One region of the Solibacillus sp. NPDC093137 genome, then DNA from elsewhere that is predicted to be linked to it. Evidence: riboswitches for the same ligand, from Rfam matches in the RefSeq annotation. Region 1 holds a riboswitch; each other region holds the start of a gene.
What was found. Region 1 has a riboswitch for S-adenosylmethionine ahead of ACQKN3_RS13955 (methionine ABC transporter ATP-binding protein). Riboswitches for the same ligand answer to the same signal wherever they lie in the genome.
Positions count from the first base shown of each region.

Region 1 (4,216 bases):
GTTCTTCTAAAATATGTCGGGCATGTTCTAATATTTTTGCACATCTTCTAATAACAACCATAACCAGTAAAACTCCGATAGTGCGAACACATTTTTGATTTGTCCTTCTATATCCGTTACAATATAGGAAAATCCAGGGCAAAAAGGAGTACTTACATGACAGTAAAATTCATCCAATATCCGAAATGTACAACTTGTAAAAAAGCGCAAAAATGGCTAGATGAGCAAGGTGTGGACTATGTAAATATTCATATTGTAGAGCAGACACCATCTAAAGAGGAACTTAAAGCAATTTACGAAGCTAGTGGAGTGCCGCTGAAGAAATTCTTTAATACATCTGGCATGAAATATCGTGAATTAGGCCTAAAAGATAAATTACCGACAATGTCCGAGGATGAGCAATTAGAGCTATTAGCATCGGATGGTATGTTAATTAAGCGACCAATCGTTACAGATGGTAAAAAATTAACTTTAGGATTTAAGGAGTCTGACTTCTTAGAAACTTGGAAATAAACAGTTATTCACATTGTATTTCCGAACGAAATATGGCAAAATGAACTTGAATGTACTACATATAACATGGAGGTTTTCGAATGAGCACACCTAAAGAATTACGTTATTCAAAAGAGCATGAGTGGGTTAAAATTGAAGACGGTAAAGCGACAATCGGTATTACGGATTTCGCACAGTCTGAACTAGGCGATATCGTATTCGTAGAGTTACCTGAAGTAGGCGATGAAATTTCAAGGGATCAGCCTTTCGGTAGTGTAGAATCTGTTAAAACAGTTTCTGAACTATATGCACCACTTTCTGGTAAAGTTGTTGCAATCAACGAAGAATTACTGGACAATCCTGAATATGTAAATGAATCACCATACGGTAATGCATGGATGGTTACTGTTGAGTTAACAAGTGAAGCAGAAGTAGACGAGTTATTAGACGCAGATGCTTACACTGCATTAATCGAACAATAATATGAAACACTAAAGCCTTCTATATAAAGGTTTTAGTGTTTTTTTGTTATTCTATATATAAAGGTGACGAATGAAAGGAAGCGTGTTATATGGGAAGATGCATCGTTGTAGAAGGACGTGCCGATAAATTGAGATTAATCCCGATATTAGCTGAAGACGTGACAATTATTTGTACAAATGGCACGATAAGCGAAGTCAATTTAATTGATTTATTGGAAGAATATGAGCAAGATGAAATTATCACTATGTTTGATGCAGATAAAAACGGTGAGAAGTTACGTAAACTGATGAACCGTGCATATCCCGAAGCGACACAGCTTATCATACCTCACGAATATGTAGAAGTAGAAAAAACACCTACTAAAATCTTAAGGGATATTTTACTACAGGCAAAATTTTTAGTAAAAGAAGGATGACAGTATAATGGAACAATGGACGAAACAGCAATGGGAACAGAACGTAGAACAGTATGATCAGACAGCGTTTTTCTTATATACGCCTATGTGCGGCACTTGTGAAGTGTCGGAAAAAATGTTGGAAGTAATTGAGAAATTACTCCCAGATCTTCCGCTTGGTATGGCAAATATCAATTATTTAGGGGATTTACCATATGAATTGAAAATTGAAAGTGTACCTTGTTTAATCGTTTCAGACAACGGGGAACTAACGAATAAAATTTATGCATTTAAATCCGTACCGTTTTTGTATGAAATATTAAAAAAGTAATTGACGTAGTCACTTTGTCGTGATAAAGTAACATTCATAATAATAAAACTTAATAACGTTGCTCTTATAAAGAGAGGTGGAGGGAAGTGCCCTATGAAGCCCGGCAACCAGCGTTTACGCAAAGGTGCCAATTCACACAAAGTTTAAACTTTGAAAGATGAGAGAACGGTTTACCGTATAAATGTATGTGAAACCTTTCTACTTGTCTTGGTAGAAAGGTTTTTTTCATTCAACGGAGGTTTTGAATGAGAATAGAACATGATTTTGAAATAGCAGGAAGGTTATTTCAATTTAGAAGGAGTACAACCGATGATTGATATACAAAATATTACAAAAGTGTATAACACGAAAAACGGTAAACTTACAGCAGTTGATAATGTAAGCCTATCGATTAACAAAGGTGAAATATACGGAATTATCGGCTACAGTGGTGCCGGTAAAAGTACGATGATCCGACTGCTGAACGGTTTGGAAAAGCCTACAACAGGTTCTGTCATTGTAGGCGGCCAGGATATTGCAAAAGCTTCCGGGGCAAAATTACGAGAAGCACGCCAAAAAATAAGTATGATTTTCCAGCACTTCAATCTGCTCTGGTCACGTACAGTTGAAGAAAACATCGCATTTCCACTTGAAATTGCGGGCGTTTCAAAAGCTGATCGTGAAAAGCGAGTAGAAGAGCTGATTGAACTCGTAGGTTTAAAAGGAAGAGGGAAAGCGTATCCTTCACAATTGTCAGGCGGTCAAAAGCAGCGTGTCGGCATTGCACGAGCGTTGGCGAACAACCCGGAAGTGCTTTTATGTGATGAAGCGACTTCAGCGCTTGATCCGGAAACAACGGATTCAATTTTGGAATTACTGCTCGATATTAATAAAAACATCGGACTTACAATTGTACTCATTACACATGAAATGCATGTTATCCGCAAAATCTGTAACAGAGTAGCGGTAATGGAAGCCGGTAAAGTAGTGGAACAGGGAGATGTATTGCAAGTGTTCCAGCATCCTCAAGCACCAATTACGAAAAACTTCGTATCACAGGCTTCTGGTGAAACACAGGAAACGCAAGCATCACTGGAACAGATTTTAGCCAATTATCCAGAAGGCAAAATCGCTAAATTAACATTTGCAGCGGCAACGACAGAACAGCCTGTCATCTCACAAATGATTAAGCAATTTGACGTAGTTGTTAATATAGTGCATGGCAAAATCTCAAATACAACGGGCGGTTCGTTTGGTACATTGTTTATTCATATCGATGGCGAGCCAAAAGCAGTCGCGGAAGCATTAAGCTTTTTAGCAAAGCAAGAAATTCAGGCGGAGGTGATTGAGCATGTTTAATCAATTATTTCCGAACGTAGATTGGGGTAAAATGCTCGAAGCAACATATGAAACAATTTATATGACGGCTGTTGCGACAGTCATCACATTTATACTAGGACTTCTAATTGGCATTGTCTTATTTTTAACGAGCGACAATCAATTATGGGCAAATAAAATTGTGCACTTTTTGACAGGATCACTCGTAAACATTTTCCGGTCGATTCCATTTATCGTCTTAATCATTTTATTAATTCCATTTACTAAGTTTTTACTTGGAACAATCCGTGGCGCCAATGCAGCATTACCTGCGCTAATTATTGGGGCAGCACCGTTTTATGCGCGCATGGTATTAATAGCATTAAGAGAAATTGATAAAGGTGTCATTGAAGCAGCCCGCTCAATGGGAGCGAAAACTTCTACGATTATTTGGAAAGTGCTGATCCCGGAAAGCTTACCGGCATTAATTTCTGGTATTACTGTTACTGCGGTAGCTTTAGTAGGATATACAGCAATGGCCGGCATTATCGGTGCGGGTGGTTTAGGTAACCTGGCATTCCTTGATGGTTTCCAGCGTAACCGAACAGATGTGACATTAATGGCAACTGTTTTAATTTTAGTTGTCGTATTCATTATCCAATTTATTGGGGACTTCATTACAGTAAGAGTGGACAAACGATAGTTAGTGGCTCATAAATGGCCGTAATTATAAATAATGGTGCATCGAAACAATATGGACGCAAACTTTAAAAAAGTGCGCGTCTATAAGAAAAATAATCAGAATATAAAAAAGGTTTCGATAAACTGGACAAACTAAAAAAAGGGTAGGTAAAACAAATGAAGAAATTATTATCAAGCGTTATTTTAGGAGCTTCAGTACTTGCTTTAGCAGCATGTGGCGGAGAAGATGAAAAATTAGTAGTTGGTGCGTCAAATACACCACACGCAGTTATCCTTGAAAAAGTTAAGCCGATTTTAGAGGAACAGGGTATTGAGCTAGAAATTGAAACTTATACAGACTACGTTCTTCCAAACCAAGATTTAAATAACGGTGATTTAGATGCAAACTACTTCCAGCACATCCCATACTTCGAAGCTCAAAAAGCGGATTTCGATTATGACTTTGCAAATGCTGGCGGTATTCACATCGAGCCGATTGGTATTTACTCTAAAAAATATTCATCTTTAGAAGAACTTCC
Region 1 covers NZ_JBNNVH010000003.1:199,027-203,242, forward strand. The annotation lists gene ACQKN3_RS13935 (arsenate reductase family protein) at 157-513, shown strand; gene gcvH (glycine cleavage system protein GcvH) at 594-974, shown strand; gene ACQKN3_RS13945 (toprim domain-containing protein) at 1,064-1,390, shown strand; gene ACQKN3_RS13950 (thioredoxin family protein) at 1,398-1,700, shown strand; SAM riboswitch class I at 1,762-1,864, shown strand; gene ACQKN3_RS13955 (methionine ABC transporter ATP-binding protein) at 2,010-3,038, shown strand; gene ACQKN3_RS13960 (methionine ABC transporter permease) at 3,031-3,699, shown strand; gene ACQKN3_RS13965 (MetQ/NlpA family ABC transporter substrate-binding protein) at 3,855-4,216, shown strand, end outside.

Region 2 (4,216 bases), on a different contig from region 1:
TGGTTTTTTAATGAACATCATTTAGTTGTAGATGTCGCCGATTCATCCGATGAATTAACTTATTCGTACGAAAAATAAAGGCCCTATTTCAGCTTCCTAATACGAACAATTTGCCGCTCAAAAAGTTCAAATGTTTCGAATTTATTGTAAATCCATTTTTGCCGATTCAATCGTTATAATGAGTAAGGATTATATCGAGGATTGATGAGGGATTACATGTGAAAGTGAAACAGGAATTTTATTGGCGCTGCGTATTTTTTATTGCAGGCATCATTGTTTTATCATTAGGCGTCGCATTGACGATCAAAGGACAAATACTTGGCGTTGGGTCATGGGATGTCCTTCATATCGGATTACAAAAAAACTTGGGATTAACGGTCGGTATGTGGTCGATTATTTTAGGTTTGCTCATTCTGGCTGTTGATACGTTTTTCACGAAAAGATTGCCGAAAGTCGGAACTTATTTGGACATGTTCCTGACAGGGATTTTTATTGATATATTTTTGTTAGTATTACCGGATGCGAATACACTGTTAGAACAAACATTGGCGTTTGTTGTTGGCGTTGTCCTGCTCGGCTTCGGCTGCGGGATGTATATGGTCGCAAACCTCGGTGTAGGACCTCGTGATACATTAATGCTGCTGTTGGTGCATCGCCTCGGCTGGAGTGTCAACCGTGCACGGACGACAATGGAAGTAACGGTTGCTGTATTAGGTTTTGTATTGGGCGGACCAGTCGGAGTCGGTACTGTATTTATGGCGTTCGGCTTAGGGCCTGTCGTACAATGGGCACTCAAATGGAACGGAAAGCTGTTCCACCGCGCAGCAGGTGTCGAAAGTGTTGTTATATAAATAATGAGGAGAGCAAGCAATATGCGTTTGCTTTCTTTTTTTTACATTTAAATTGTTACAATTTTCAAAAAATACTTTCTCTACAATGAAAAAAGGTGCATAGTAGTAAGTGGAGGTGTTTTTAAATGATACATATTGAAAATATCCATTTATATCGCAATGACAAAAAGATTTTAAATGATTTAAGCTGGCATGTTCAAAAGGGACAGCATTGGGCTATTTTAGGGTTAAACGGATCCGGCAAAACGACGTTGCTGAAAGTTATTAACGGCTATATTTGGCCAAATGAAGGTAAGGTCCAAATACTGGGTGAAACATATGGCAAGACGTATATACCGAAACTGCGGACACGGATCGGCTGGGTCAGCAATGCGATGATCGATAACTTCAACTGGCAGGATAATGCAATTGAAATCGTGCTCAGCGGAAAATTCGGTGCCCTTCGCCTTTTCAATGATGTGACGGAAGAAGAAATTGACCATGCGGTTTCTATTATGAAGCATTTTCACTGTGACCATTTAGCAAATAAATCATTCGAGCATTTGTCTCAAGGTGAACGGCAGCGTGTTCAAATAGCAAGGGCCATTATGGCGGATCCGGAAATTTTAATATTGGATGAGCCATGTGGCGGTCTGGACTTAATCGAACGGGAAAACTTGCTGCAAACAATAGAACAGATTGCACAAGCAGAAAACGGCCCTACCCTAATTTACGTGACGCATCATGTAGAAGAAATACTTCCTTGTTTTAGCCATGTACTTTTAATGAAAGACGGAAAAAATGTCGAAGCCAATGCACGCGAAGTTGTTTTAACAGACGAATTATTAAGCGATTTCTTCGGGCGGGAAATTAGTTTGCAGATTGAACGCGAACGTGCCTGGGTCGCAATTAAATAAAACGAACCAGCAGGAGTCCATCTCTTGCTGGTTCGTTTCATTTATAAGCATTAAATATGATATTCAATATTTTCATCGACGTAATGCCATTCATACGGCGTTTCTTGGTATACGTAGTAGTTCAGCCAGTTGTAGAACAACAGATGCGAATGGGCACGCCAAACATTTTTCGGTGCCTGCAACGGGTCGTTATTCGGGAAATAGTTGATCGGAATTTCCGTATTGTCCGGATCTTTCTCAATATCGCGGAAATACTCATCCGATAAGGTCGTTGCATCATATTCCAGATGCCCTGTAATCATAATATGTTTATTGTTTTTCGATTGCACGATAAACACGCCTGCATCATCCGAATAGCTTAATAGTCGCAAGTCAGGGTGTGCTCGCACTTCATCAATTGAAACCGACGTGTGGCGTGAATGAGGTGCCACATACTCATCGCTGAATCCCCGCACTAAATCTACTGTTAAATCCGTAATCACATGGGAATAAACACCGGAGCATTTCTTCGGCAATTCGAATTTTCCGATGCCAAAATGATGATACAAGGCAGCTTGGGCGCCCCAACATATATACATAATCGACGTGACATGTTCATCTGCCCAGTCCATAACATGCGTAATCTCATTCCAGTAGCCAACATCTTCAAAATCCATTTTCTCTACTGGCGCTCCTGTAATAATGAGCCCATCAAAGCGACGGTGCTTCACTTGGTCGAACGTCCGGTAAAAAGTATCTAAATGCGATTTGGAAACATTTTTTGATTCGTATGTAGCCGTGTTTAAAAATGTCACATCCACCTGTAATGGTGTATTACCGAGTAAGCGCAGCAACTGCAGTTCGGTTTTCTCTTTTTCAGGCATTAAATTAAACACTAAAATATTTAACGGTCGAATTTGTTGTGTTTTCGCACGGTCTTCCTCCATGACGAAAATCTTCTCTTTTCTAAGCAGCTCACCCGCCGGTAAATGTTTCGGAATATTAATCGGCATTCCACTTTCCCCCTCATAAACTTTTTCAATAAACTTTTAATAATCTGTGGTATTCAGGCAATGCATTGTTTTACGAGCGAAACGAACCGTTCCGGAACAATAAAAAAGCCCCTCTCATTCCAGCAAAACAGAATTGAGAGGGGCTTCTACCCGTTCTTATCTGCCAAGGTCAACACCTTGCTGGAAGTAGCACCTTTCTAGTTAAACTAGAGGTTGCTGAAGCATCATCGGGCCAAGTCCCTCCGCTTCTCTTGATAAGTCTATTAAATTGTCATTAGTGTATCATGTACTTTGTAATTTTGCAATAATTCCAAAAATATTATTTCACGCATACTAAAGCTGCTCTTTTTCTATAGTAAATAAGATTGTCTCCAGCCGTTCATCCCATACACGTGTCAATGTATTGTATACCCGCACAAAATGCCTGTTTTCCTTTTGATCAAACAGTAAAAAACATAGGACCGGTATATCATTAATCTGGATCGATTCCGTCGAAACAACACTCGTTATATAGTGCGGTACTTCATCTTCCGCCACCGGTTGTTCGGAAAGTTGCTGTTGTATGAAATCAATCAGCACTGTCTCTTCAATTGCTTCGATTTCTTCTGTTTCGATTGTCGGGAAAGGCTCCGGAAACTCTTCCAAATCCGCAAATTCCTCCAGGTCACCCTCCAATGGCTGCTCATGGATCGGGCTGTATTGAATAAAATAACTTGTTTCTTCAAGTTCCTCTTCAAAAATGCCCGATTCCAGCTGAGCCTTACCCTTTGCAGTTAGTGCAAATTCCTGTTCCTTCACAATCATACCCAGTCGTAACATTTTATTCGTCAAATCATGAATAAATAACGGTTCCACCAATAAAATTTCGGCTAATAACTCCACATTTTTCAGCTTCGCCTTCTCAAATGAAATGAGCATCATCTTCATTAAAATATCCATGGCATTACGCATTACCGGATGATATTTCACTTCCAATGTGTGAATCGGAATGGCGTATTGCATTTGCTTTTTGATTTCAATGGACGGATTTTGGATGAGTTCTTTCTGCAGCTGTATAACTGTACTTTGTAAATCCATTCAATCCCCCTGTTTCTACACAGCAAAATAGCCGTCTTGCTCTTTTACTGTCGTTAATACATGGGCATACATATCCCGTGTTTTCGCGCTCTTTGGACGCTTTGTAAACATTTCGGTACTGCCAATCATTATGAGCAGTTCCCGTGCGCGGGATAATGCAACATTCAGGCGTCGGTAATCTTTCGCAAACCCGATTTCTCCGCGCTCATTGTCATGATTCCGCACCATGCTGACGATAATCACATCCATCTCCATCCCCTGGAATTTATCGACGGATCCTGTACGGATGTGTAAATGCGGTACACTGATTTCCTGTTCGATCAGACGATTAATACGTTTCACCTGCTCCGCGTAGAATGAAATAACGCCAACCGATTTTAATGCGTCTTGTGGAATCAGC
Region 2 covers NZ_JBNNVH010000001.1:1,051,181-1,055,396, forward strand. The annotation lists gene ACQKN3_RS05370 (HesB/YadR/YfhF family protein) at 1-78, shown strand, start outside; gene ACQKN3_RS05375 (YczE/YyaS/YitT family protein) at 225-851, shown strand; gene ACQKN3_RS05380 (ABC transporter ATP-binding protein) at 977-1,747, shown strand; gene metA (homoserine O-acetyltransferase MetA) at 1,798-2,739, opposite strand; SAM riboswitch class I at 2,893-3,000, opposite strand; gene ACQKN3_RS05390 (nucleoside-diphosphate sugar epimerase) at 3,073-3,816, opposite strand; gene ACQKN3_RS05395 (AAA domain-containing protein) at 3,832-4,216, opposite strand, start outside.
Region 2: it holds a riboswitch for S-adenosylmethionine, as region 1 does, so the genes downstream of both, metA (homoserine O-acetyltransferase MetA) here and ACQKN3_RS13955 (methionine ABC transporter ATP-binding protein) in region 1, are expected to answer to the same signal.

Region 3 (4,216 bases), on a different contig from region 1:
ATATTTCGCATAAAAAAGTTTATACTTATAAAAGAGAAGCGAACGAAATAGGAGAGAATGGATATGAAAACAGTAGTAGTTGTAGGTGGCGGGATTACCGGGCTATGTACGATGCATTATTTGAAAAATAAAATGCATGAGCAAAATGTGGAAGCACGGTTAATACTGATTGAAAAGAACGCATATTTAGGCGGGAAAATTCATTCCGAAAAGGATAAAGGTTTTATTATGGAAACGGGGGCTGACTCAATTGTAGCTCGCCATCCAGGGGTTTTAGAGCTTGTAAAAGAGCTTGATTTTGAATCAGAGCTTGTCTATAACGAAACAGGAATTTCTTACATTCATACGAATAATGAGCTCCATGCAATTCCGGCAGGATCGACATTCGGTATTCCGATGAGTGTGGAATCACTCATGTCGAGTACGTTAATTTCTGAAGAAGGAAAGAAGAGAGCACTTCAAGATTTAGAAATCCCGAATACTAAATTTACAAAAGAAAGCTCGATCGGTACGTTTTTGGAGTATTTTTTAGGGGAAGAAATTGTCCGCAAGCAAATTGCCCCTGTATTAGCGGGTGTTTATTCAGGCGACTTATATCAATTAAGCCTGGCTTCCACATTGCCTTATTTAGTGGATTATAAAAACAACTACGGATCGATTATTAAAGGATTCGAAGCACATCGAGAGCAATTTGAAAAAGCTGTGAATAAGAAGTTTATTTCTTTCCGCTCAGGTTTATCGGCATTGATCGATCGCTTAGAGGAACAACTGCCGGAAGTTGAATTCATGAAAAATACAGTAACAAAGCAAATCCGTAAAAAAGAAGAGCAATATGAAGTCGTGCTGGAAGAAGAAATAATTTTATCGGATGTTGTTGTATTGGCTGTTCCAAATGAAACAGTACGTCATGTCATACAGGATGACTCACTGGAAGAACAGTTGAAAAAGTTCACGACGGCATCTGCTTTAACGATGTATTTGGGCTTTGATGTACCGGATGATATTTTACCGGCAGATGGTACAGGCTTTATCGTTTCGCATAATAGTGATTTAGTTTGCAATGCGTCAACATGGACGAGCCGTAAATGGAAACATACATCGGCGGAAGGTAATTTACTTGTTCGCCTGTTTTATAAAAATATTAATCCGCGTTATGAAGAGTTGGCTGCTATGTCTGATGAAGAACTTACGAAAGTTGCACTGGAAGATATACGTGTTAGCTTAGGTGTTGAAGCGGAGCCGACAGTCGTCAATGTAACAAAGTGGGTTGACCAAATGCCCCGCTATGATTTGGCGCATAATGAAGCATTATCGGAAGTTATACAGCAGCTGGCAAATGATTACCCGAATGTTCTATTAGCGGGATGTGCCTATTTCGGAGTAGGAATCGGTGCCTGTATTTTAAATGGAAAAAAAACAGCTGAACAAATTATTAGTCGAATTATGTAAAGAAATACTTCATTCGGCTAAAGGGTATTGACGGAAGTATTAGATAACGTTATGATTCATTTAATTATTTTAAAAATTCATATTATTTTCTTATCAAGAGAAGTAGAGGGACTGGCCCGATGAAACTTCAGCAACCAACGTTAAGTCAGGTGCTAAATCCAGTGGCAAATGCCAGAAGATGAGAAGGGATTAAGTTGATAACTATTATGCCTTCTTTTATTTAATGAAAGAAGGCTTTTTTGTATCGTTAATATACTGAAAATACTGTAAATGATGGAGTGAAGGCAATGGGTTTACTTGAAGAATTACAAACACGGGTTTTAACAGCAGACGGGGCAATCGGAACACTTCTTTATTCATATGGATTGGATTATTGTCATGAAGAGATGAATATTGCACGTCCTGATATTATAGAAAAAATTCATAGTGAATATATTGCGGCGGGTGCAGATATTATTCAGACAAATACATACGGAGCCAACCGAATTAAGCTTGCACGTTATGGCTATGAAAATCGTGTTAAGGAGTTTAATGAAGCTGCGTTAAAAATTGCAAAGCGTGCTGCTTCCCTGGATGGACAATATGTGCTGGCGACAATCGGTGGTATTCGTGGAATCCGAAAAAGTGATGCGACATTAGACGAAATTTTAACTGCGTTCCAAGAACAAGCGGAAGTATTACTAGCTGGTGAACCAGATGGATTCTTACTGGAAACGTATTACGATTTTGAAGAATTATCGCATTGTGTCCATCTATTACGTTCTATGACTGATTTACCGATCATTGCCCAAGTGACAATGCAGGAGCCGGGTGTCCTTCAAAATTTAATGTCTTTAAATGAAGCACTTCAGGATTTGGAAAGACTAGGTGCGGATATTGTTGGGAGTAACTGCCGATTAGGTCCTTTCCATACGATTCAGGCATTTGAAGGAGTCAATTTACCGAAAAAGGCCTTTCTATCGGCTTACCCAAATGCATCATTATTAGATATTGAAGATGGTCGTGTTGTCTATGAATCGGAAACCGACTATTTCGCACGTGCAGCCGTTGAACTTGTAAACCAAGGAGTCCGTTTAATTGGCGGGTGCTGCGGGACGACACCGAAGCATATTGCAGCCGTAAAAAAACGTTTGGCGAATATGCAACCAATCGAAACGAAGGAAGAAAAACACAGGTCTACACAATTCGTCCGTATTCCGGAGCCACGTAAACAAGAGCCGCTCCACGAAAAAGCAAAACGTGAACGCTCTGTTATTGTTGAGCTGGATACACCGCGTCACCTGGAAATCGATGGGTTTGTCGAAGGGGCAAAACAGCTGGCAAAAGCGGGAGCCGATGTCATTATGATGGCTGATAACTCACTTGCTTCGCCGCGCATCAGCAATATCGCGATGGCCGCTATTTTAAAAGAGCACGGAATTCGTTCATTGCCGCATTTAACGTGCCGTGACCGAAATTTAATTGGGCTTCAGTCACATTTAATGGGACTTGATGCTTTGGAGCTTCATGATATTCTGGTCGTAACAGGGGACCCAACAAAAGTGGGGGATTTCCCGGGGGCGACGAGCGTATATGATGTTTCGTCAATGGAGCTCATTTCCTTAATTAAGCAGTTAAATAAAGGTGGTTCTTTTACTGGGAAGTCACTCCGTAAACAGGCGAATTTCTCGGTGGCCGCTGCTTTTAATCCGAATGTCCGTGTGTTGGACCGTGCTGTTGCCCGTTTAGAGAAGAAAATCGAGCATGGTGCAGATTACTTTATTTCACAGCCGGTTTATACGAAAGAAAAGATTATCGAAATCTATGAGGCGACTAAGAATTTGGAAACACCGATTTATATCGGGATTATGCCACTTACTTCATCACGCAGTGCGGAATTTTTACATCATGAAGTACCGGGCATTAAATTGTCCGATGAAGTACTTGCGCGTATGGCTGCCTGCGGGGACGACAAGGAAGCATCGACAGCAGAAGGAATCGCAATTGCGAAAGAGCTGCTCGATACGGCATGCAAATATTTTAATGGTATTTATTTAATTACACCGTTTTTACGCTATGATATGACGCTGGAATTAATGGACTATGTAAAACAATATGATGTGGAAAGTAAAGGAGTTCAGTCGAATGTATAATCACCCAATTCATGAGCAATTACAAAAAAGAATACTTATCATTGATGGTGCCATGGGGACGATGCTTCAGGCAGAAAACCTAACATATGAAGATTTTGGCGGGGAAGACTTAGACGGTTGTAATGAAAACCTGGTACTTACGAGACCCGATGTTTTAGGCAAAATTCACCGTGAATATTTAGCTGCAGGCGCTGATATTATTTGTACAAATACGTTTGGCGGAACACCGCTTGTTCTGGATGAGTATGACATAGGGGACAAAGCGGTAGAAATTAATAAGCAGGCGGTTGAAATTGCACTAGAAGCAGCGAAGGAGTTTTCGACACCGGAATGGCCGCGCTTTGTCGCAGGTGCAATCGGCCCTACGACAAAAACATTGTCAGTAACAGGCGGTATTACATTTGAAGAGCTGGAAGAAAACTTTTATATCCAGGCAAAAGCGCTAATCGAAGCTGGGGCGGATCTTCTCTTAATGGAAACTTCCCAGGATATGCTGAATGTTAAAGCAGGAACGATTGCGATACACCGTGCATTTAAAGAACTCGGCAAAGAGCTGCCTGTCATGATTTCAGGGACAATCGAGCCAATGGGAACAACGCTTGCCGGGCAATCAATCGAAGCATTTTATATTTCAA
Region 3 covers NZ_JBNNVH010000011.1:20,617-24,832, forward strand. The annotation lists gene hemG (protoporphyrinogen oxidase) at 64-1,449, shown strand; SAM riboswitch class I at 1,537-1,634, shown strand; gene ACQKN3_RS19765 (bifunctional homocysteine S-methyltransferase/methylenetetrahydrofolate reductase) at 1,737-3,581, shown strand; gene metH (methionine synthase) at 3,574-4,216, shown strand, end outside.
Region 3: it holds a riboswitch for S-adenosylmethionine, as region 1 does, so the genes downstream of both, ACQKN3_RS19765 (bifunctional homocysteine S-methyltransferase/methylenetetrahydrofolate reductase) here and ACQKN3_RS13955 (methionine ABC transporter ATP-binding protein) in region 1, are expected to answer to the same signal.

Region 4 (4,216 bases), on a different contig from region 1:
AGCTATGTTCCATCTGCTTATTTAAATAAAAACCTGGAGCGTCATATTCGTCTTCAAAATCCATCATTAATTTTCTATGGAGATCCGCAGCTGGAAATTGATGAAGATGGAAAACCATATTACATCCGTTCTTACGGGGAATTCATTTCTGCTCGTAACGGCTTTGATGTAAAAGGGATTGTGCTTGTTGATGCGGAGACGGGTGCAACAGAGAAAATTGCGATTGCAGATGTACCGGCATTTATTGACGGTGCTGTCTCACCGGAAGCAGTAAGTTTGCAAAACAGTTATTTCGGTAACTATGTACACGGCTTCTGGAATAGTCTTGTCGGTAAAAAGGATGTTAAGTTACCGAGTGATGAAGGTACGGAAGCAAATGTAAGTCCGATCTTTATGGAAGACGGGGAAATGTATTATTTCACTGATTTTACAAGTCCAAAAGAGGGCGTTGACTCGATGCTTGGTTATGCATTAACACATGCACGTACTGGTGAAGCAACGTACTATACTGGAAATCTGGAAGAGTCTTATATGGATTCCCAAGGGGCTCTTGAAATTATCGAGAAAAAATTCATCGAAAAAGAATGGGAGGGCGAAATGCCGATCCTTTATAACTTCTACGGTGAAGCGAGCTGGCTGTCAGCTGTACTTGATGCGAACGGATTCCTGCAAAATTACTTTATCGTGTCAGCAGCAAATCCTGAAATTTCGGCATATGGTACAACACCAAATGAAGCGTTAAGACTTTATAAAACAGCGTTAAGCCGTGGCGGCAGTACGGTAGATGGTACTTCGAATGCCGAAGAGGCCAAAGCGACGGTAAAAGTCATGCGTGTTTATAAAGAGCGTGTAGGTGATTTCACAATTGTATCCTTCCTGGCGAACACAGGTGAAAACTTCATCGTTTCTACGGAAGTTGCACCGTTTGCAATATACTTGCAAGAAGGTGACCAGGCGACGATAACGTATGCAAAAACAGGAGAAGATTTCCAGCCTGTAAAAGCATTGCAAATTGAAGGGTTGAAATAAACAAAAGGAGTATGCCATTTTGCGGCATACTCCTTTTTATTAGCTTACTTCCAAGTAAAGCCTTGTGAAGCAAGGAAGTCTTTAATATGCGGACGGTTTTGTTCAACTAAGTAATCAGCCATTTGTTTCGTCCATGTTGCAGTCTTCTGATTCGAAGACCGGCTGCTGTAATAGTCTTCCATAATTCCATCGTACTCATCTAGCAGCGTCTCGTACTTATCAACGTCATAACCATTTTCATGCAATACCGCAGCTACCGGTAAACGCGGTTTTGTTTCATTGCGTTTTGTCGGTGTACCGATTGTCATCGCAAATAACGGGAAAACGTATTCCGGTAAATTGAACAGCGCGCTGATTTCCTTAGGATTTGTACGGGCACCACCGATATAGCAAATGCCGTAACCCATTGATTCAGCTGCAATAACGAAGTTTTGAGCAAATAATGCAACATCTGCTACCCCTACAAGCACGTTTTCAGCCGTGTCAGCAGAAATATCAACCCCATGTTTTTGACCGGCTACTTGCAAACGTTTGAAATCTACGCAAAACAAGAAAGAGGCGCCCGCTGTTTTGAACTGGAATTCATTTTTAGACAGTTCACCAAGCTTCGTTTTCTTTTCTTCATCCGTTACCCAAATGACACTGTAGGCCTGTACAAAATGCGAACTTGCCGCCATTTGTGCAGTTTCGATTAAATCGATGACAGTTTCTTTAGAAATTTCCTCACCTGTATATTTACGAACAGATGTATGACTGCGTAATAATTCTTTTGTATTCACGTGAACATCTCCCTTATATGTAATAAAAAAAATAAATATATAGCCTTCAAGCTTATTTTAGTCAATATTTTACTTGAAGTCGATTATTAACGTCTGTTCAATTCATAAGGAAGGAATTTTTGCATATCGTTAAATACAGATAAGAGTAATCCGAATAGAAATCTGAAAATTTTAATTTTTTGTGTTGACATATCGGATTAGTATGTTTTATACTGAGACTCAACGATGGAACACAAATCACATAACTCTTATCAAGAGCGGCGGAGGGAATAGGCCCTGAGATGCCCGGCAACCAGTAAGTGATGAACTGACTAAGGTGCTAATTCCTACAAAATGGACAATCATTTTGAAAGATAAGAGGAGGCAAACTTGCTCATGCGCAACCCTCTTCTTAACTGAAGAGGGTTTTTTTCATTTAAAAAATCCTCCTCAAAAAACACCGATTTCACCATCGATTAAATTTTTGGGGGTAATAAAATGACAAATTTAAGACCAGAAACTTTATTATTACACGGGGGACAAAAGCCAGACCCGGTAACAGGTGCAATTGCAGTTCCAGTTTACCGCACAACAGCCTATGCATTTAATGACACAGCTCATGCGCAACGTCTATTTGCATTACAGGAAACAGGCAATATTTATTCTCGTATTATGAACCCGACAGTCGGGGCATTTGAAGAGCGGGTTGCTTTATTAGAAGGGGGTACAGCTGCAGTAGGGCTTTCATCTGGCGCAGCAGCAGTAGCATTTTCGATTTTAAACGTAGCCGGTGCAGGGGATGAAATTGTTGCGGCAGGTTCACTTTACGGTGGGACTTACAATTTATTCGCAACTACATTGCCTCGCTACGGCATTACAGTAAAATTTGTGGATGAATCAGATCCTGCAAACTTCCAGGCGGCAATCACGGATAAAACGAAAGCGATCTTCGCTGAAATTATTGGAAATCCAAGCTTGAAAGTACTGGATATTGAAGCGGTAGCAAACATCGCTCATGACAATGGTCTTCCTTTATTAATCGACAGCACATTTGCTTCCCCATACGGAAGTAATCCGATTGAATTCGGTGCGGATGTTGTTATCCATTCTGCAACAAAATGGATTGGTGGTCATGGAACGACAATCGGCGGGATTGTCGTTGATGCAGGGAAGTTCGACTGGACACAAGGAAGACATCCAGGATTTACAGAACCGGATACTTCTTACCATGGTCTACGCTACGGGATTGACACAGCAGGCGCAGTATTTGCGACAAAGCTTCGTGTTCAACTATTGCGTGATTTTGGTCCAACATTATCTGCTGACGCAGCATTTAACTTCCTGCAAGGACTTGAAACGCTTCATTTGCGTATTGTCCGTCACAATGAAAATACACAAAAAGTTGCCGAGTATTTAAGAGACCACCCATTTGTGGAATACGTAAATTACAACGGCTTTGAAGATTTTGAGACACATGATTTGGCGAAAAAGTACTTGAAAAACGGCTTTGGATCTATCATTACGTTCGGCATTAAAGGTGGACGCGAAGCCGGTCGCCAAGTAATCGATAACGTAGAATTGTTTTCACACGTAGCAAACGTTGGGGATGCCCGTTCATTGATTATCCACCCTGCGAGCACAACGCACCAACAGTTATCTGCTGAAGAACTAAAAACTGCCGGCGTATCGGAAGAGCTCATTCGCTTATCGATCGGGTTAGAAGCAGCAGAAGATATTATCGCAGATTTAGAACAGGCATTAGCGAAAGTTGCGGCTGAAGTAGGCGCAGAAACAAACGCATAAACCTTTAAAAAAGGCTTAGCTTTTCCCATTCGAGAAGCTAAGCAATTTTTAGAAAATTAATCCCTACTATTTTTATAAGTTTTATTGACAAATTTAATACCAAGTAATACAATTGGGATAATAATATTACCAACCGGAAAAATTTAAAGTGATGTTGCAGCATCATTGGAAGAAAAGGAGTTGTTCAACATGGGGAAAGTATACAGTGCACAAAACATTGCAGCCTATATTATTTATGAACTTAATGACGTAAAGGAATTTGTGAACGCTTGCGCTATCCAGCAAATTTTGGCGGATGTGAATACGATGTGGCAGCATGTTTTTGGACACAGTGCCTTCTCTGAACAAGCTCACGATCTTGCCACAGCAGGTTATGTTGTAAAAGAAGTTGCCGAGGAATACAAAATTCATGGTACAGCCCATATTTTATCGCCAGCCAGAGAGTGGTTCTTAAAATATGGTGAATTTCAGTTAGTGGAGCGCCCATACGCGGTCCCTGACTACTCGGCAAAAGAGGAAATCGTCATGACCAAGATTTTAACTGCCTATCGTTTACGGGCCTATAATGATGTAAACGTGGCAGTATAAAATAATTCCGGAACACTAGCGAGCCTCCTTGCTAGTGT
Region 4 covers NZ_JBNNVH010000002.1:140,583-144,798, forward strand. The annotation lists gene ACQKN3_RS12495 (hypothetical protein) at 1-1,029, shown strand, start outside; gene nfsA (oxygen-insensitive NADPH nitroreductase) at 1,074-1,808, opposite strand; SAM riboswitch class I at 2,054-2,168, shown strand; gene ACQKN3_RS12505 (O-acetylhomoserine aminocarboxypropyltransferase/cysteine synthase family protein) at 2,286-3,590, shown strand; gene ACQKN3_RS12510 (hypothetical protein) at 3,780-4,178, shown strand.
Region 4: it holds a riboswitch for S-adenosylmethionine, as region 1 does, so the genes downstream of both, ACQKN3_RS12505 (O-acetylhomoserine aminocarboxypropyltransferase/cysteine synthase family protein) here and ACQKN3_RS13955 (methionine ABC transporter ATP-binding protein) in region 1, are expected to answer to the same signal.